DNA from 4 places in the Salinicola sp. genome. Region 2 is predicted to be linked to each of the others. Evidence: predicted binding sites of a transcription regulator. Region 2 holds the regulator's gene; each other region holds the start of a gene.
What was found. Region 2 encodes FliA, which starts transcription of late flagellar genes. Its sites were predicted from a motif close to CTAAAGTTNNNNNNNNNNCNGCCGATA; they were not measured.

Region 1 (4,210 bases), on a different contig from region 2:
CTCGCTACCCTTGGCATTTTTGCCGCTGGACTTGCCGGATGAGCGCGACGACGCGGCGCCACTCTTCGGTCCATCCTTGTCCACCTCGGGGGAGGCTTCGACCGCCGGGGAAGCCTTCTCTTCCACCGCAGTCGCCGCGGGAGCCGTCGGCACCGCGGGTGGCGCAACGGAGCCGTCGCCCGCCGCCGTGGCCTCCACCTCGATCGACAACTGCTCCGGCTCGATGATGAAACAGAGAACGGCCTCGATATCGTCCTGGGATTCGCTGCTATCGAGCAGAACCCGATACCGGGCGACATCACCGGACTGCGAACTGATCGTCCCGAAGTGCTGGAGTTCCTCGACCAGCAGTTCCCGATCCTTGTCGCTGACGCCGGTCAGCGTGATCGCCAACCGCCGCGGGGCGGACGCCCCCTCCTCGTTACGCTCGGCCCCGGCCCCGGCCCCGGCCTGGGCCGAATCGCCGGTCTCCGGCGCAGTTGCCGCAGGTGCCGGCTCCGGTTTGGTCGCCGTCTTTACCGCCTCGCCCTGCCCCAACTCATCGAGCGCCATCTGCTGCAATACGCGGGAGATGCGCTCGAACGCCTCCGCATCGGGCTCGCCACCATTGCGATAGGCATCCAGTTGGTCATGCAACATATCTTTGGTTTCCAGAAACGTGTCGACGATATCGCGCCGCAGTTTGAGTTCGCCACGCCGGGTATGATCCAGCAGATTCTCCAGCAGGTGGGTCGTCTCCTGCAGGACGGTGAAGCCGAAGGTACCCGCCCCCCCCTTGATGGAGTGGGCGGCGCGGAAGATCGCGTTGAGATCTTCGCCGTCCGGATCGTCGACATCGAGATCCAGCAGCAGGCGTTCCATATCCGCCAGCAGCTCTTCGGCTTCTTCAAAGAACGTGTCGTAAAAATCAGAAATGTCCATGAGCACCTGCCATAGAAGCCCTACATAGAGGGCGTGAACGCGTCTGCATCAAGTCGATGAACCCTGGCCTCCCACCACCGCTACGGTGCCGCTGGCGACCGGCGCCGGAGCCTCCTCAGGAAAAGGCGCTCGCTCCTGCTGCTCGATGGCCTGGGCCGCGCGATTGTCCAGTACCACTATGCTGATACGGCGATTGACGTCGTCGCTGGGAAGCGTGTTGGGCAACGTGATGCGAGATCCCATGCCTGCGACCCTCAGCAGCTTGTCGGGAGAGAGACCTGCCGCGATCAGCTCTCTTCTGGAGGCATTGGCGCGATCGGCGGAGAGTTCCCAGTTGCTGTACCCCTTTTCGCCACCGGCATAGGGAAGATCGTCGGTGTGACCACTGATGCTGATAGGGTTGGGCATCTCGTTGAGCACTGGCGCGATACGGCGCAGAATCTTCTGCATGTAGGGTTCCAGCCGGTCGCTGCCAAGCTCGAACATCGGTCGTTTGTCGCTATCCACGATCTGGACCCGCAGCCCCTCTGGCGAGAAGTCCATGCGCAATTGTGACCGCAGCTCCTTGAGCTGCGGATCGCTCTGGATCACGCTCTGGAGACGATCGCGCAGATAGCGGAGATTGCGCTGCTCGTCGCTCGAGCGCGTCTGTTCACGCACGTTCATCCGCCGCACTTCACCGTCAGTCTTGGTCGGGTTGTCACCGCCGCCGGGGATGGCGCTGGTACTGGCCGTGGTCTTGTCGCCACCAGTCAGTGCCACGGCGAGAGGCGTGCGGAAGTACTCGGCAATGTGCTCAAGCTGGCTCGGGCTGGCCGTGGAGAGAATCCAGAGCACCAGGAACAGGGCCATCAACGCCGTCATGAAATCGGCATAGGCAATCTTCCAGGATCCACCGTGGTGCGCTGCCGCCTGGACCCGCTTGCGCTTGATGACCAGCGGGCGCCGCTCACCGCTACCGCTCATGAGCCATCCGTCCCCGTACTGCGCAGTGTCTGACCGCTGGAGCGAACGTGCTCCTCGAGCTCACTGAAGGAAGGTCTGACCGCGGTGAACAGCGCCTTCCGGCCGAATTCCACGGCCAGCTGCGGTGCCAGGCCATTGAGGCTTGCCATCAGCGTGACGCGGATACACTGCAACATCTTGGTCGCTTCGCCGACCTGGAGGTTGATGTGGTGCGCCACGGGGGTGACGAAGCCGTATGCCAGCAGGATACCGGCGAAGGTTCCGACCAGCGCCTGCGCGATCATCTGCCCCATTACCCCGGCCCCCTGGTCCGCCGATCCCAGGGCGTGGACGACCCCCATGACGGCCGCCACGATCCCGAAGGCCGGAAGCCCGTCGCCGACGGCCGATAGCGAGTGCGCGGGCATTTCCGCTTCATGCTGGAACGTCTCGATCTCGTGCTCCATCAACGCATCGATCTCGAATGGGTCCATGTTGCCGCTCACCATCAGACGCAGGTAATCGGTCAGGAACGCCATGATCATCGGATCCGAGAGGATTTTCGGGTAGTCCGCGAAGATGGCGCTATCCTGCGGCGAGTCGATATCGCGCTCGATCGCCAGCATGCCGTCCCGGCGCGCCTTGGTCAGGAGTCGGTACTGGAGCGCCATCAGCTCCATGTACATCATCTTGTTGTAACGCTTGGTGCGCTTGAGCTTCGAGAACGAGCGCAGAGTCGCCTTGATCGCCTTGCCGTTGTTGGCGCACACGAAGGCGCCGAGTGCGGCCCCAATGATCATGACGAACTCGGCGGGCTGGACGAGAGCGCCGAGGTGCCCGCCGATCGCGACGTAGCCACCGAACACGCTACCCAAAACGATGATGTAGCCGAATAAGATCAGCACGGAAATACTCCCGTATACAGTACATGGCGAACCTGATGACTGTATCGGCAGCGGACCCGATGGGCTTGAGGGTAGAAATATCAGAAAAGCGTAATTCGTCGACAGCGCACAGCGAATGGTTCGCGGTCACTTTACACCAGGCATGAAAAAGCGGGCCCCATGGGGCCCGCTTCGTGAAGGCGTTGCAGCTAGACGGCCAGGTGTTTCGCCAACGGCATATCGACGGGAGCGAAGGTGTGCTCCAACGGCTTGGTCACCCGCTTGGCCTTGCGCGTCTTCCCCGCGCGAGACGGCGGCTGGCAGATGCCACAGACGTAATCGTGGGCGGGACTGTGGGCGTGTGCCACGAAATCGCCCTGGCAACCTTTACACCGGGAAAGCTGCAGGAGATCGCTTTCGAAAAACCGGACCAGCGTCCAGGCACGCGTCAGCCCCAGCGTCGCTTCCACCCCGTCCAGAGCCACTTGCTCGAGGTAGAGACGGTAAGCCTTGACGAAGGCGGTCATCCGCCCGCAACCCAATTCGTCATTGAGACGACGATAGATATTGTAGAAAAGCGAGGAATGAATGTTCGGAAGCCAGGTGATGAACCAGTCGGCCGAAAAAGGCAGCATGCCTTTCGGCGGCGACATCCCCTTGACCTCCTTGTAGAGCTTGATCAGCCGGCCTCGGCTCAGGTCCGTTTCCGTTTCCAGCACCTGCAGACGCGCACCCAGCTCGATCAGCTCGATTGCCAGTTGCACCTGAAGCATTTCCGCGACGAGACTTTTATCCGCCATGACTCAGCTCCCCTGCTGCACGGCAGGCCGAGCGCGACCCGCGCCGGCCATCAGCAGGGAGGCGTGGGTCTGCTCGAGCCCCTGAGCCCTCGGATTGTGTATCAGCAGATTCAACTTGCTGGCGTCGGTGAAACGCAAATTGCACAGCAATTGGTTGGTGCGAGACAGCTGCGTCAACTGCTTGATCGACAAGCGCGCGATGGTGTCGGCCATGTCGGCATTGAGATCGAGCCGAAACATCGCCGACTCCCGATCCTCGTTCAGCAGACGCTGAACCAGGAGGAGGTAGGAGAGGTTAAGGTCCTGAATGTCGTCGAGAAGACTATTGGAGTGCATTGCTAGGTTCCCTGCGTATGGTTTTATCGGCATCTGTTGATCAGATGCTCCAACTGCCTGCTGGTGTTCTACATCAGCTCTTTATGATGGACCTAGTTTGCGACTTTTTGATGAAAAAAGGCAAGTTTTGTTACCAAATATATAGATGAGTAACACTCCGTCTACGTGTCGCGGCGGGGAGACGCTTTTAAATAATTGATCTAGTTATCAATATCTGACGGCCTGGGCTCGGTGGCGGGGCGCGAAATTTATCTGGAACGCAGTCCGGTGTAACCTCAAAAGGGCATATCGTTGAACATAAGGACAACGAATAAACGTTAGTTT
Region 2 (4,210 bases):
GACAGCCTGGTGACCGATACCACGCGTTTCTGGAGCTCTTCCGGCATCGACGTGCAGCTGGATTCGGAGGGGGTCAACGTCAACCTCGACTCTTTCGAGACGCTGATCAGCGGGGGCGTGACCTTCGGCGTGCCCGAGGATATCGCCCGCGGCAATGCGGCCAAGCAGGACGCGACCTTCACCCTCTACAACAACGAGGAGAGCGCCCGCGAAGGCACCTATGACCAGTACATCGAGTATGTCCTGCTGGTCGACGACACCGTTCGTGGACTCAGCCGGGGCGCACCGGTGGAGTATCGCGGCGTTCGCGTGGGCACGGTGGTCAGCGTCCCCTGGCACTTCACCGCCCCGCAGCCCGACACCCTGACCCAGTTCGCGATACCGGTACTGATTCGTATCGAACCGCAGCGGCTGGAGAGCAGCGAGAACATCAACGAGGATATCGACGATCAGGAAGTGCGGGATCGTTTCGTGACCATGTTCAAGGAGTATGGCCTGCGGGCGACGCTCAAGGCAGGCAACCTGCTGACCGGCGCCCTGTTCGTCGACCTCAACTTCAGCCAGGACGCCGAGCCCTACAAATCGATGGAGTTCGACGGCAAGCCGGTGTTCCCGACCGTATCGGGTGGGTTCGCGCAGATCGAACAGAAGATCTCGAACCTGCTCGACAAGCTCAACGGTCTGCAGGTCGAGCCGATTCTCGACAGCCTGGACCAGACGATGCAGACCTCCCAGCAGACCCTGGAAGAGGTGCGCCAGATCGCCGAGTCGGTCAACGCCATCGTCTCCGATCCGGCGACGCAGCAGCTACCGGGGAGCCTCAACGATACGCTCCAGGAGTTGCAGAACACGCTGAACGGCTTCTCTTCCGGCTCTTCCGGATATCGCCAGCTCAATGACACGCTCAAGCAGCTGGAAATCCTGATGCGCGATCTGCAGCCGGTCGCCAAGACCCTTCGCGAGCAGCCCAATGCGCTGATCTTCGATCGTGAAGTCCAAACCGACCCCGTGCCGAGGGCTCCCCAATGATGGCTTCATTCATGCTCCGCTGGCGCCTGTTCGGCGCCACGACCCTGTTGACGATCGCGACCGCGACGATGGCGGGTTGCGCCGCGCAATCCACCCCGGCCAGCCGCTTCACCCTGCCGGAGGTCGAGAGTCCGCCGTCATCGGCAGTGTCGGTCTCTTCGCGGCAACTGGCCGTCAGCCCGGTCGAGGTGGCCAGTTATCTCGATCAGGAGGGTATCGTGATGCAGACCAGCGATATCGAGCTCAACGCCGCCAATCAGAACCTGTGGGCGGAAGAGCTGGGGCACCAGCTGACACGCCAGTTGCGCCAGTCGCTCTCCGCGGAGCTGCCGGGCACGACGGTGGTCAGCGCGGCGCAGGGAGGGGCTGGCGCGCAGCGGCTATCGCTGAGCGTCGACCAGTTTCAGGGGCGCTACGACGGACGCGCCCTGGCCTCCGGGGAGTGGCAGCTCCATGACGGTAACCGGCTGGTGATGCAACGACATTTCGAGGTGACGCGCCCTCTGGACGACGACGGCTACCCGGCGCTGGTGCGTGCGCTGGGTGCGGTATGGAAGGATGTGGCGCGGCAGGTGGCGGCCGGCGTCCGCGAGACGCCCGCCCAGACGCCGACCGCCAACTGAAGAGGGCCAGCTAGAGGGACCCGTCCGGACACTGGTTGCGCCGGCCTGGGGACGGTCGCTATGGCCGTCCCCGGGCCGACGACAGAGCTGGCAGCACGATGGAGTAAGCGACGCGCCACCGTCCGGTGACGCCACCGAACGCGGTCAGGGATTGAGCCGGCTTCTCAGGCGCGATACCGCCTGACTGTGCAGCTGGCAGACCCGGGACTCGCTGACGCCGAGCACGGCGCCGATCTCCTTCAGGTTGAGCTCCTCCTGATAGTAGAGCCCCAGCAGCAGCTTCTCGCGCTCCGGCAGTGCATCGATCGCCGCCATGACGTTGGCCCGGTTATCCGCGTCGAGCAGCGCCTCGAGCGGCGATGGCGGACCACCCTCGGAAACCGCCGTCACGCCGTTTTCGCTATCGCTCTCGTCGTACGCCAGCAGAAAGCCGTTGTTGGCGTCCGTCAGCAGCTGATGGTACTCGTCGCGGGATATCCCCATCTCGTGGGCGATCTCGCGCTCCTCGGGGGCACGGCCGAGTTGCTGCTCCAGCCTGCGCACCGCCTGATCCAGGGCCCGGGCGCTGCGACGCACGCTCCGCGGCATCCAGTCACGACTGCGCAGTTCATCGATCATCGCGCCGCGGATTCGCTGATTGGCGTAGGTCGAAAAGCTGGCGCCGTGGGAATCGTCGTAACGGCCCATGGCGTCCAGCAGGCCCAGCATCCCCGCCTGGATGAGGTCGTCGAGCTCCACGCTGGCGGGCAGGCGCACTTGAAGGGAGAGCGCGTGGCGTCTCACCATCGGCAAGTACTGCTCAATCAATGCGTGCTGATCGATTTTGCCTTGTGCGGTATACATCGAATGGCCTCGTGCAAAAACCCACGGTCACCGGAACGCATGACCCAATCACATCATTATGCCGCGCCCTCGGCGAGCCAAGACGGCAAACTGCCCGTCATCCGGAGGCTATTTCGGTTGTTTGTCGGCACTACTGACGATAGTCGATGATCAGTTGACCGCCGGAGATCGTCACCCTGTCGGCGCCATGGCCCGTGGCCGGCCACTGGAAGCGCAGCCGCAACGGCTCGGCGGCAGATCGTCCCGAAAAGCGTAGCGTCTCCCCCCGGCGCCGGGCGAGCGGCAGACAGAAATCGTCCTGGCATAGCCAGGCCTTCAGCGTCGGCGCGGGCACGTCGGTGCGAAAGGTCCAGCGGATGCGAACGATCTCCGCCCCCGCGATGGATGCCGGCGGCTGGATCGCGATGCCGGCGAGAGGACGCTCCGACCTCACCACGGCCTGGCCCGGCAGCGGGGCGACCCAGGTTCCCTGGGCCGCCCAGGCCAACGCCACCGGCCATGCGACGATCGTGGTCAGCACGATTCGCCATGATGAGAGCGAGCACCCCGGGCTCATGGCGGTGCGCCAATGGTCGTGGTGACCCGCAGGTTACGGTCATCCGGGATTTCCGCTTGCGAGAGCACCACCAGCGACTTGATCTGGCGGCGCAGGAAGCGTGACAGCAGAGCGCGCAATCCATGCTGCACGACCAGCACGGTCGGTTCGTCGCGGCTCTGCTGCCGCTCCACCGCGGCGGCCGTCTGCTGCATCAGGGTATCGGCCAGCCCCGGCTCCAAGGCGCCGCCATTGTTGAGCGCCTGGGTCAGCACCTGTTCCAGCCTGGGCTCGAGACTCATGACATGCATCGAATCGCGACCCGGGAACCACTGCTGGGTGATCGCCCGTCCCAGCGCGACGCGCACCAGGGCGGTCAGTTCGTTGGCATCCGACTGCTGGGGGGCATATTCCGCCAGCACGTCGAGAATCGTGTGCATGTCCCGAATCGGCACGTCCTCGGCCAGCAGGTTCTGCAGAATGCGCTGGAGCGACGTCAGCGGCAGCAGCTTGGGCACCACGTCTTCCACCAGCGATTTCTGGTGTTCGGCGACCTTGTCCAGCAGTTGCTGTACCTCGGCCCGGCCAAGCATGTCACCGGCGTTCTCGTGCAACAGATGATTGAGATGAGTCGCGATCACCGTGCTGGCGTCCACGACGGTATAGCCGTAGATCTGGGCTCGTTCCCGCTGCGCCGTCTCGATCCAGTAGGCCGTCAGCCCGAACGCCGGATCCTGGGTACGACTGCCCTCGATGGCACCGGACACCTGGCCGGGATCGATGGCCAGCCACTTGCCGGGAAACGCCTCCGCCCGTCCGACTTCCACCCCCTTGAGGGTGATCACGTAGGCATTGGGGTTGAGCTCCAGGTTGTCGCGGATGTGCACCACCGACGGCAGGAACCCGACGTCCTGCGCGAATTTCTTGCGCACGCTCTTTATTCGCCCCAACAGCTCCCCCTTCTGGCGCTGGTCCACCAGCGGAATCAGGCGATGCCCCACCTCCAGCCCCAGGGTGTCGACCAGTTGCACGTCGTCCCAGCTCGCCTCGGGGGTCTCCTGCACCGCCGGCGGCGCTCTCTCCTCCACCTCGCGTACCGCCTGGACCTGCTCCCGCCGCAGGATCCACCACCCCAACGCCGCCAGCACCACGGCAAACAGCAGGAACACGACGTTCGGCA
Region 3 (4,210 bases), on a different contig from region 2:
AACCGTTGGGACTCGTGACCACGCCGACGCTAACGGTGACGACGGGGGCAACGGGAGAATATTCGTGGGGCAATCCCAGCGCCTGGATCATGCCTCGCATCGCGTCTGCCAGTGCCCAGGCTTCCTCCTTGCCGGTATTGATCAGCAGTACCAGAAACTCTTCACCGCCCAGGCGCACCACGACATCGGTATCCCGGCGGAAAGTGTCTCTCAGCACGCCGGCGATATCCACGAGACAGCTGTCGCCTGCCGGATGACCATAGTTATCGTTGAAGGGCTTGAAATGATCCACATCGATCATCATCGCCGATACCGTGCAGCTCAGCCGGCGACTGAGAGGGACGAGCATGTCCAGGCGCTTCTCCAGCATCCGACGATTGCCGAGTCCTGTCAGAGGGTCGTTGAGCGTCTGTTCCAGCAGTGCGGCGTTATGGCTTCTCGACTCCTCTATCAACTGCTGCAGTTGTCGCGCCAGAAGTCCCACGGCATCGGTGCGGCTGGAGAGATCGAAAGGCATCTCGCGCGGCGCATCGCTGAAATCATGCGCGAAACGGGCGTGGTCGGCCAGGCGCCTGAGCGGTACCAGCAGCCAGCGGTCGACCAGCCACAGCGTGGCAGCCAGCCCGCACAGGCCAAAGGGACAGGCCATCAGCATGGCAAGCGCGCATGTGCCTCCGGCGGTGACCGTGAACCAGGCCGCTGCTGACATGGCCAGCGAGCTGCATAGCCAGACCCCGGCCAGAACTCCCAGCGTCCGGGTCGACAGATGATTTTTTATTCTCGGCATGCCTTGAACCGATGTTCTGGTTATTGAAGCCCGCGCTGCGTCGTCGGATGAGCGGGAATCGGTTCCATCCGGATCGAGGCGGGAGTGTGCGTGGCCGCACCTTCAATATCGACGGTCATAAGAGAAACTGTAACGCTGCCAGCAGGGCCGTAACCAATTAGATGTCATTGATTTAGCTCGGTCTTAACCAGAATTTTTGCAGACGGGTAATCCTGGAGACAAAGGCGCCGGATATTCCCTTCCGTATCAATCCGGCGCCAAGGCATTCCATTCGATGTCTTTCTGCTGGAATAACATCGGGTTTACCTCGATAGTGGTTGTTGAAGCCACACCCCATAAAACGCTGCACGGGTCTTTTCCAAAGCCTGCCGCGCGGATAAAAGGGGAAATGAACCATGAGTTAAATAAATATCGGTAATTGATTCCCGTTAAAAAAATCATCTCGACAAGCCTTGCAAGTTTTTAGATATCGGCAATAATGTCCTCGCTTAAACCAATCCGCAACGGAACAACGAATGTCTCTACTCAGCGATTACGTCAAGAAAGAACAGCTCCTGAAGCAGCTTGAAGAAGAGCTGAAGCGAATGGAGGGTGATCAGCGCCTGAAGTCCGAACTCGAGTTCAAGGAGAAGCTCGAAGCCCTGATGGCGGAATACGGCAAGACGACGCGTGACGTCATCGAACTGCTGAGCCCGGCCGAAGGCTCCCAGGCCTCGACCGCGCAGACGGGTTCGACCGGTGGGCGTCGCAAGCGCAAGCTGAAAATTTACAAGAACCCCAAGACGGGTGAAGTCGTCGAAACGCGTGGCGGCAACCACAAGACGTTGAAAGCCTGGAAAGACGAGCACGGCGGCGATACCGTCGAATCTTGGGTTGTCAGAACGGAAGACTGAGCGGTTTTTACTCTTCACCCCCGCTTAGCCTAAAGAGCCCTTCGCCAGTGATCCTGGCGGGGGTTCTGTTTTTTGGTACCCTCAGGCCTTGGAGCTGATGCCGCCGAAGCCGCCGTGCCGGGATTCTCCGCTCGGCCCGTAAACGCTGCCGCCAATGGCGTGGTTCAGAAAATCGATCGCCTGCTGGTTATGCTCGAGCCGCGAGGAGATGATGTGGCCGTTGAGACGGTTGGTTCGACGGACCCGTTCCGCCAGCTGACGAATCCGCTGCCAGGCCTCATTCATGTCGATGGCGTCAGCGAATCGGTCCGCGCCCTGGCTTCCGACGCCAAACCCCTGCGACCGCTGGTGCTCTCTGCGCTGATTCTCGAGCCGATCGAGCACGCTCAACTGCTGCTGCTTCGACGCCGCCAGTTCGCTGAGGCGTTCGCCATCGGCGTTACCCGAGCCGAGACAGACGGCTTCGGCATCCAGCGTTTCGGAGAACGCTTGCAATAGGGCTTGTTGCTCACGGAGCAGTTCGGCTGGCGTCATGTCAGATTCCTGGATCCGGACCTGGTAAGTCGAGTGATCAACGTTCGCCCAGCATGTCGCGGACGCTCTGGATCAGGCCGTCGGCGATCTTGCCGGTGTCGAGTTCGAGCCGGCCTTCGGAGATGGCCTGGCGGATGTCGTTGACGCGGGCAGTATCGATATCACCGCTGTCGTCGGTGGTCGGAATCTGGCTCAACGTCGTGGTCGAGCCGGCCGTCGTCTTGGCGCTCTCCAACGATTCAACACTCTTGCGCTGCTCGGCGGCGTCGTTCTGAGTGGGGCGAGTCAGCGGCTGTGTCTGGTCGATTTTCAAGGTCGTTACCTCATGGCTGGATGCACGATGACGTGGTTTCCTACGTTATCGGCAAAACCGGCGGAAGCTGAAAGAGATCGAGGAAGAGTTTTGTTAAGAAATTTATCCGACCGGGCTAGAAGTCGACCCGCAGTCGATCCTGGCCCGTCACTCTCCCTTGAAGGATCTGGTTGTTCTCCGTCTTGAGACGGATCGTACTCCCCAGCCCACCATTATCCAGCGCCTCGACGTTGCGACTGACACGGAATCCCTGCCCGACAGCGGTCAGCACCACCGTGTCGCCACGTTTTACCATCCAGGGCTTCCGCAGCATGGCCTCGGTCAGCGTGGTACCAGGCGGTATGCGCCGGGTGGCGACCATGCCGGCCGCCTCGGCGGGATCGTCCAGATAGCCACGGCGGAGGCGGGAAATGTCCGTCTGCTGCCAATCCAGCGCCGCCGCATCGAGCCGCTGTCCCGGGTCGATCGGCCGACGCGCCACCAGATGGCGGACCACGGCGGAGACCGTCGCCTGCAGATAGCGGGTTCGGTTGTCATGGCCACCGCAGTGCACGCCTACCGTCACCCGGCCCTGGGGCACGCCCGGTCGCGGCAGGAAAGGCTGGGGCGTCGGGCAGTCCCCGAGATCGGCCGCGCTTTGCTGAAGCTCGATCTTGACCTGATCGCCGAGCGAGGCGGTCTGCTGGTGCAGGAATCGCTCCACGCTCGCGCTCACCGCATCGTTCGGAGGAACATCGGTATCCGCCTGCGATATCGAAGGTATCGGCAACAGCGACAGCGCGAACAGCAGCGCCATCAGGGTCATGGCACCGGTCCAGACGACGCGTCGCAGGCCGGGGCGGAACTTCGACCGGCAGCGCTGAAACGTTTCGGGTGGATCTGCTCGCATGACATGGACCTCGGTGGCTAGCAGGCTCGCGGTATCCCGCGTCGATCGACGGAATTCCCCACAGTGGAAGCGATTTTAAACGGGCCCGCCGTCAGGCATTGATAAAAATGGCGCGCAATTACGGGTCTGTTTGCACGTTTGGCACGAACATCCCGCCGCTATTCTCCACTCTGTCAATTTTCCAGCGAACGCCACTCGAGGTGCACGGCATGTTCGACAAGTTGGATAACGCGCTGCGCTTCCAGCAGGAGGCCATCAATCTGCGCGCGGAGCGCCAGCAGGTGCTGGCCAATAACATCGCCAATGCCGATACGCCCAACTTCAAGGCGCGGGATTTCGATTTCCGCGCCGAATTGAACCGGGTGATGGAGCAGGGCCGCAGCGAGTCATCCGGCGGGCTGTCACTGGCGCGGACCTCCGCCCGGCACATTCCCGGCCAGGCCGGTGGCGGGGCAGGCGTTCGGGATCTGCTCTACCGGATGCCGGATCAGCCCAGCCTGGACGGCAATACGGTCGACATGGACCGGGAGCGCTCGGCCTTTGCCGACAATTCGCTGCGTTATCAGGCGGATGTCACTTTCGTCAGCCGCAAGATCCAGGGGCTGAAGAAAGCCATGCAATCGGAGTAACACGATGTCGATGTTCAGCGTATTCGAAATTTCCGGCTCGGCGTTGTCCGCCAATTCACAGCGGATGAACGTGACGGCCAGCAACCTGGCCAATGCGGACAGCGTCGCCGGGCCTGACGGGCAGCCTTATCACGCCAGGCAGGTGATGTTCCAGGCCATGAGTCA
Region 4 (4,210 bases), on a different contig from region 2:
ACTGCACCGCGCCGGCAGCGTCCTTGACGAAGGGCTCGGCACCGTCCTGGTAACCGCCGAACAGATAGCTGCCGTTACCGTCGGTGGAGTTGGCCTGGCCGAGAAGCGCTTCGTAGACGCCGCGCAGCTCCGTCCCCATCGACTGGCGATCCGCGTCGCTCAGGGTACCGTTGCCGGCCTGGATCATGAGCTCCTTGGCACGGGTAAGCGAGTCGGAGACGCTGTTGAGGACGCTCTCCTCCTGGCTCAGCGAGTTGCGCGCCGTGATCCGGCTGTCGCTCTGCTGGGCGTTGGACGCCAGCGACTGCGACACGCCGACCGCGCGCGAGGCGGCCTGGGGGTCGTCGGAGGGACGCACCACGCGCTTGCCGGAGGCGATCTGTTCGCCCACCTGCATGAAGGCGCTCTGTTGGCGGTTCATCGAGCTGACACTGCGCTCGAACATCATCACGGTGCTGACACGCACGGCTCTCTCCTCGGAGGCGCCTCGACTCGGCGCACTCAATGATTATTCAATAACGACGCGAGCTATGCTTTGCCTCAAAAATGCCTGCGCTCACCCATACGGCGTTGAAAATCGGCTGGAACGCCAGCCCGGTCAAAATGCTCATTTACCCCGCGTAAATTCCGCTTTTTCGCCGTTTTTCGCCTTGTCTGGCTATCGCTCGTCGATTTTTCAGGCAGAGCTTAGGCTCCCGACTCATCTCGGGCTCAGGCGCGCAGCCCCAGGATCGTATCCAGGATGGTCGAGCCCGCCTCGATGATCTTGGCGTTCGCCGAGTAGTACTGCTGGTACTGCAGCAGGTTGGCGTACTCCTCGTCCAGGTTCACGCCGGAGTCGGCCTGCTGGTAGGCGAAGAGCTGGTCGCTCAACCCCGTTTGCGTGGTGAGATTGGCCTGGGTGATCGCGGCCCGATTACCGACATCGCTGACCAGCGAGGCGTAGCCGCCACTGAAGGTCTTGCTTCCCCCGACCAGCCTCTGGTTTTGCAGGTCCAGCAGCGCCAACGCATTTCGGTTATCGCCGCTGCCGCCGCTGTCGGCATCCGCGGCGGCGATCTTGTCGGTATCGCTCACCGCGACATCGAACGCCGCAGCGGCGTTACGCGTCGGCTGCAGCATGAAGACGTCGCCTTCTGCCGGCGTGCCGCTCGGCGTCAGGGTCACGCCGCCGACGGATAACGTGCCATCCGCCGCCGGCGATACCGAGCTGGTCTTGCCGCTGCCGAGATTCTCCACCGAGTAGCTGCCGTCAGCCTGGTAGGTGAGTCGATAATCGTCCGCCGTCAGCTCGCCGACATCGCCGTACTCGGCAGCCAGGGCTCCACTGCCCGCATTGGTGGCATCGCTGACGACGGTCGGGCTGCCGATGGCGAAGAACGCTTCGCCGGCATTGCCGTCTAGATCCACGCCGGCCTCGTGCTGGGCATTGAAGCTCTGCGCCAGCGTCACCGCCAACTGGCCGAGCTGGTTCTGCGTGCTATCGAGGGTTTCACTGCGGAAGCTCAGCAGCCCGCCCAGTTCGCCCCCCTTGATCACGGATTCCTTGAGCGGAGAGCGCGCTCCGGCGCCATCTTCGTACGCGATGGTGACGGAGGAAGGGTCTTCGCTGCTCTTCACCGCCACCAGATCGAAGGACTTGTTGCCGGCGACCAGCGGCATGCCGTTGGAGAGCGATACCTGATAAGTGGATCCGTCCTGCACCTGAACGTTGACGTCGACCAGATCGCCCAGGTCGCTGACCAGCTTGTCGCGCTGATCGAGCAGGGCGTTGGGCTCTTCGCCGCTGCGGGCGCGCGCCAGCGTCACCTGCTTGTTGAGATCGGCAATCTGGTCGCTGAGATTGTTGACCTGGGTGACCACGTCGCCGATCTGGCCGTTGATGCCTTCACGCATGTCGCTGAGATAGCCGTCATAGGCACGAAACTGCGCCGCCATGCTGCGGGACGTACCCAGCACGCCCTCCCGAGCCGCCGCATCCGCCGGCGAGCCGGTCAGATCCTCCACGCTGGAGAAGAACCCCTGCATCAGCGTCGTCAGGCCGGAGTCGCTGTCCGCCAGCAGATCGTCGATCTGGTTGACCTGACTCTGGTAGGTCTCCAGTGCCGCCTGCCGACTGTTGACCTGGTTGAGCTGGGAGCTGATATAGCCGTTGTACTGGCGCTGGATGCCGTCGACGCTGACGCCGGAGCCCGCTCCGCCGCCACTGGCGTTCTGGCCCAGTAGCGTCAGCTGTCGGCTGTAGCCATCGGTGTAGACGTTGCTGATGTTGTTGCTGGTGGTGGACAGCGCGTTCTGTGCCGCGCTCAACCCACTGAGACCAATCGAAAACAGGCTCATATCGCTATCCCGTGAAACGCCATCGAGAGTCCGGCGCGGATCCGTGCAAAGTTATGATTTCTATCGGCTGTATCCGCCACTTCTTGAATCCTGGCCGGGGTGATTTCGCAACGTTTTGTTACTGCGCACCGCCTCCCGAACAGCCACTAGAAAATCGCGGAGGGTAACGTATCCGGACCGAAGGGGTTGTCGTCATCGCTGGCGGCGGCCAGCAGCCCGCGGTCAGGGAGGGCGTCCAATCCGCCCAGCTGCGCCATGATCCCCTGGAGCTTCTCGGCATACCGCGGGTCCGTGGCGTAACCGCCCTGCTGCAACGCCCGTGCGGCCTGGTCGGGCGACGCCGCCGCCACCACGCCCCGATAACGGGGGTTGTCACCGATCAAGCTGGCGTAATCGGCGAATGCCTCCGTATAGGAGTCGTAGACGCGGAAACGGTCGGCCATCTTGATCGGCCGGCCATTCACGTATTCGGTGGTGGTGATTTCCGTGGTGGCGCCCTGCCATGACCGCCCGGCCTTGATACCGAACAGATTGTGGCTGTTGCCGCCGTTGGCGGTGGGAATTTCCCGCTGCCCCCAGCCTGTCTCGAGCGCCGCCTGGGCAAGGATCAGTTCGGCGGGCACTCCCGACGCCTGCTCGGCGCGCCGGGCGGGACCCGCCAACTGCTCGAGGAAGGCACGAACGTGGGCCGGACGATCGTCGCCATCGGCGCGTGCCGACGAAGGTGCGACGTCGACATCGTTGTCCGTCGCGCCGTTGCCGGGCGTTCCAGAGATCGCCATGTCATGCCGGGATGCGTCCGACGCGAATCCGGGAGTGCGCAGGCCACCGTGCAGCAGTCGCGGCGTCCCACGCGGGATGCCGGCAATCAAGGCCGAGGCGTCCTCCTTGCCGCTGGCCGCCGGCAGCGCCGTCGTCCCGGGCAAGCCGCTTCCCTCCAGCTGCTGCACGAGCTGATCGGCCAGCCCCAGCCCCTTCCCCGCCAACTGCTGGGCCCACTGCTGGTCCTGCATCGAGCGCATCATGTCCATCTGATGGCTCTGCAGCAGACCGGACTGGGGGCTGGCATCGCGCATGCTCTTGAGCATCATTTGCAGAAAGACCGCCTCGAACTGGCGCGACGCTTCCTTGAGGCTGCCCTGCGGCGAGTTCGCCGCGCTGTACTTGAGTCGCTGGACGCTCTGGACGTCGAGCGCGAACTGGCCGGAGAGATCGTTGCCCATCGTCATCAGATGATATCCAGTTCGGCGTTGAGCGAGCCCGCGGACTTCAATGCCTGCAGGATCGACATCAGGTCCTGGGGCGAAGCCCCCAGCGCGTTCAGCGCATTGACGACATCCATCAGGTCGGCGCTGGTCTGGACCACCTGCAGCGCGCCGCCCTCCTGCTGCACGCTGATATCGGCATTGGGTACCACGACCGTGTCGCCGCCGGCCAGGGCGTTGGGCTGGCTGACCTGCGGATTGGAGTCGATGACGATCGACAGGTTGCCGTGAGCCACCGCCGCGCGGTTCAAGGTGACGGTATCCGACAGCACCACGGAACCGGTGCGGGCGTTGACGATCACCTTGGCCGGGCCGCGCTCGGTGGTGACGTCGACGCCCTGCACCCGGGCCAGGAAGGTGACGCGATCGTTGCTGTTGGCCGGCAGCTTGAGCTGCACCGTCCGCCCATCGAGCGCGGCCGCCACCGGCGCACCGAACTCCTGGTTGATGGCCGCAACCATGCGGCGTGCGTTCTCGAAATCGGACCGTTTGAGGAACAGGTCCAGCGTCCCGCTGGCGTCGCCCAGGCGCACCGGCACCTCCTGCTCGACCAGTCCGCCCCCGGGAATTCGTCCCGCCGCCAGGTGGTTGACGGAGACGCTGCT

Region 1: motA (flagellar motor stator protein MotA) is a predicted target of FliA. The motif match lies at 2,814-2,840, and genes of this name have one in related genera.
Region 3: flgM (flagellar biosynthesis anti-sigma factor FlgM) is a predicted target of FliA. The motif match lies at 2,574-2,600, and genes of this name have one in related genera.
Region 4: flgK (flagellar hook-associated protein FlgK) is a predicted target of FliA. The motif match lies at 2,402-2,428, and genes of this name have one in related genera.

The regions. Positions count from the first base shown of each region.
Region 1 is NZ_CEXLVS010000250.1:519-4,728, forward strand. Features, by position in the region: partial or broken gene AC3AYF_RS17290 (Hpt domain-containing protein) at 1-921, opposite strand, end outside; gene motB (flagellar motor protein MotB) at 970-1,887, opposite strand; gene motA (flagellar motor stator protein MotA) at 1,884-2,771, opposite strand; gene flhC (flagellar transcriptional regulator FlhC) at 2,960-3,550, opposite strand; gene flhD (flagellar transcriptional regulator FlhD) at 3,554-3,886, opposite strand.
Region 2 is NZ_CEXLVS010000066.1:2,186-6,395, forward strand. Features, by position in the region: gene pqiB (intermembrane transport protein PqiB) at 1-1,029, shown strand, start outside; gene AC3AYF_RS07885 (PqiC family protein) at 1,026-1,652, shown strand; gene AC3AYF_RS07890 (RNA polymerase sigma factor FliA) at 1,797-2,495, opposite strand; gene AC3AYF_RS07895 (flagellar protein FlhE) at 2,626-3,051, opposite strand; gene flhA (flagellar biosynthesis protein FlhA) at 3,048-4,210, opposite strand, start outside.
Region 3 is NZ_CEXLVS010000012.1:18,041-22,250, forward strand. Features, by position in the region: gene AC3AYF_RS02285 (GGDEF domain-containing protein) at 1-787, opposite strand, end outside; gene AC3AYF_RS02290 (histone-like nucleoid-structuring protein, MvaT/MvaU family) at 1,303-1,680, shown strand; gene AC3AYF_RS02295 (flagella synthesis protein FlgN) at 1,762-2,214, opposite strand; gene flgM (flagellar biosynthesis anti-sigma factor FlgM) at 2,252-2,527, opposite strand; gene flgA (flagellar basal body P-ring formation chaperone FlgA) at 2,643-3,416, opposite strand; gene flgB (flagellar basal body rod protein FlgB) at 3,626-4,045, shown strand; gene flgC (flagellar basal body rod protein FlgC) at 4,050-4,210, shown strand, end outside.
Region 4 is NZ_CEXLVS010000012.1:27,434-31,643, reverse strand. Features, by position in the region: gene flgL (flagellar hook-associated protein FlgL) at 1-466, opposite strand, end outside; gene flgK (flagellar hook-associated protein FlgK) at 712-2,340, opposite strand; gene flgJ (flagellar assembly peptidoglycan hydrolase FlgJ) at 2,487-3,569, opposite strand; gene AC3AYF_RS02345 (flagellar basal body P-ring protein FlgI) at 3,569-4,210, opposite strand, start outside.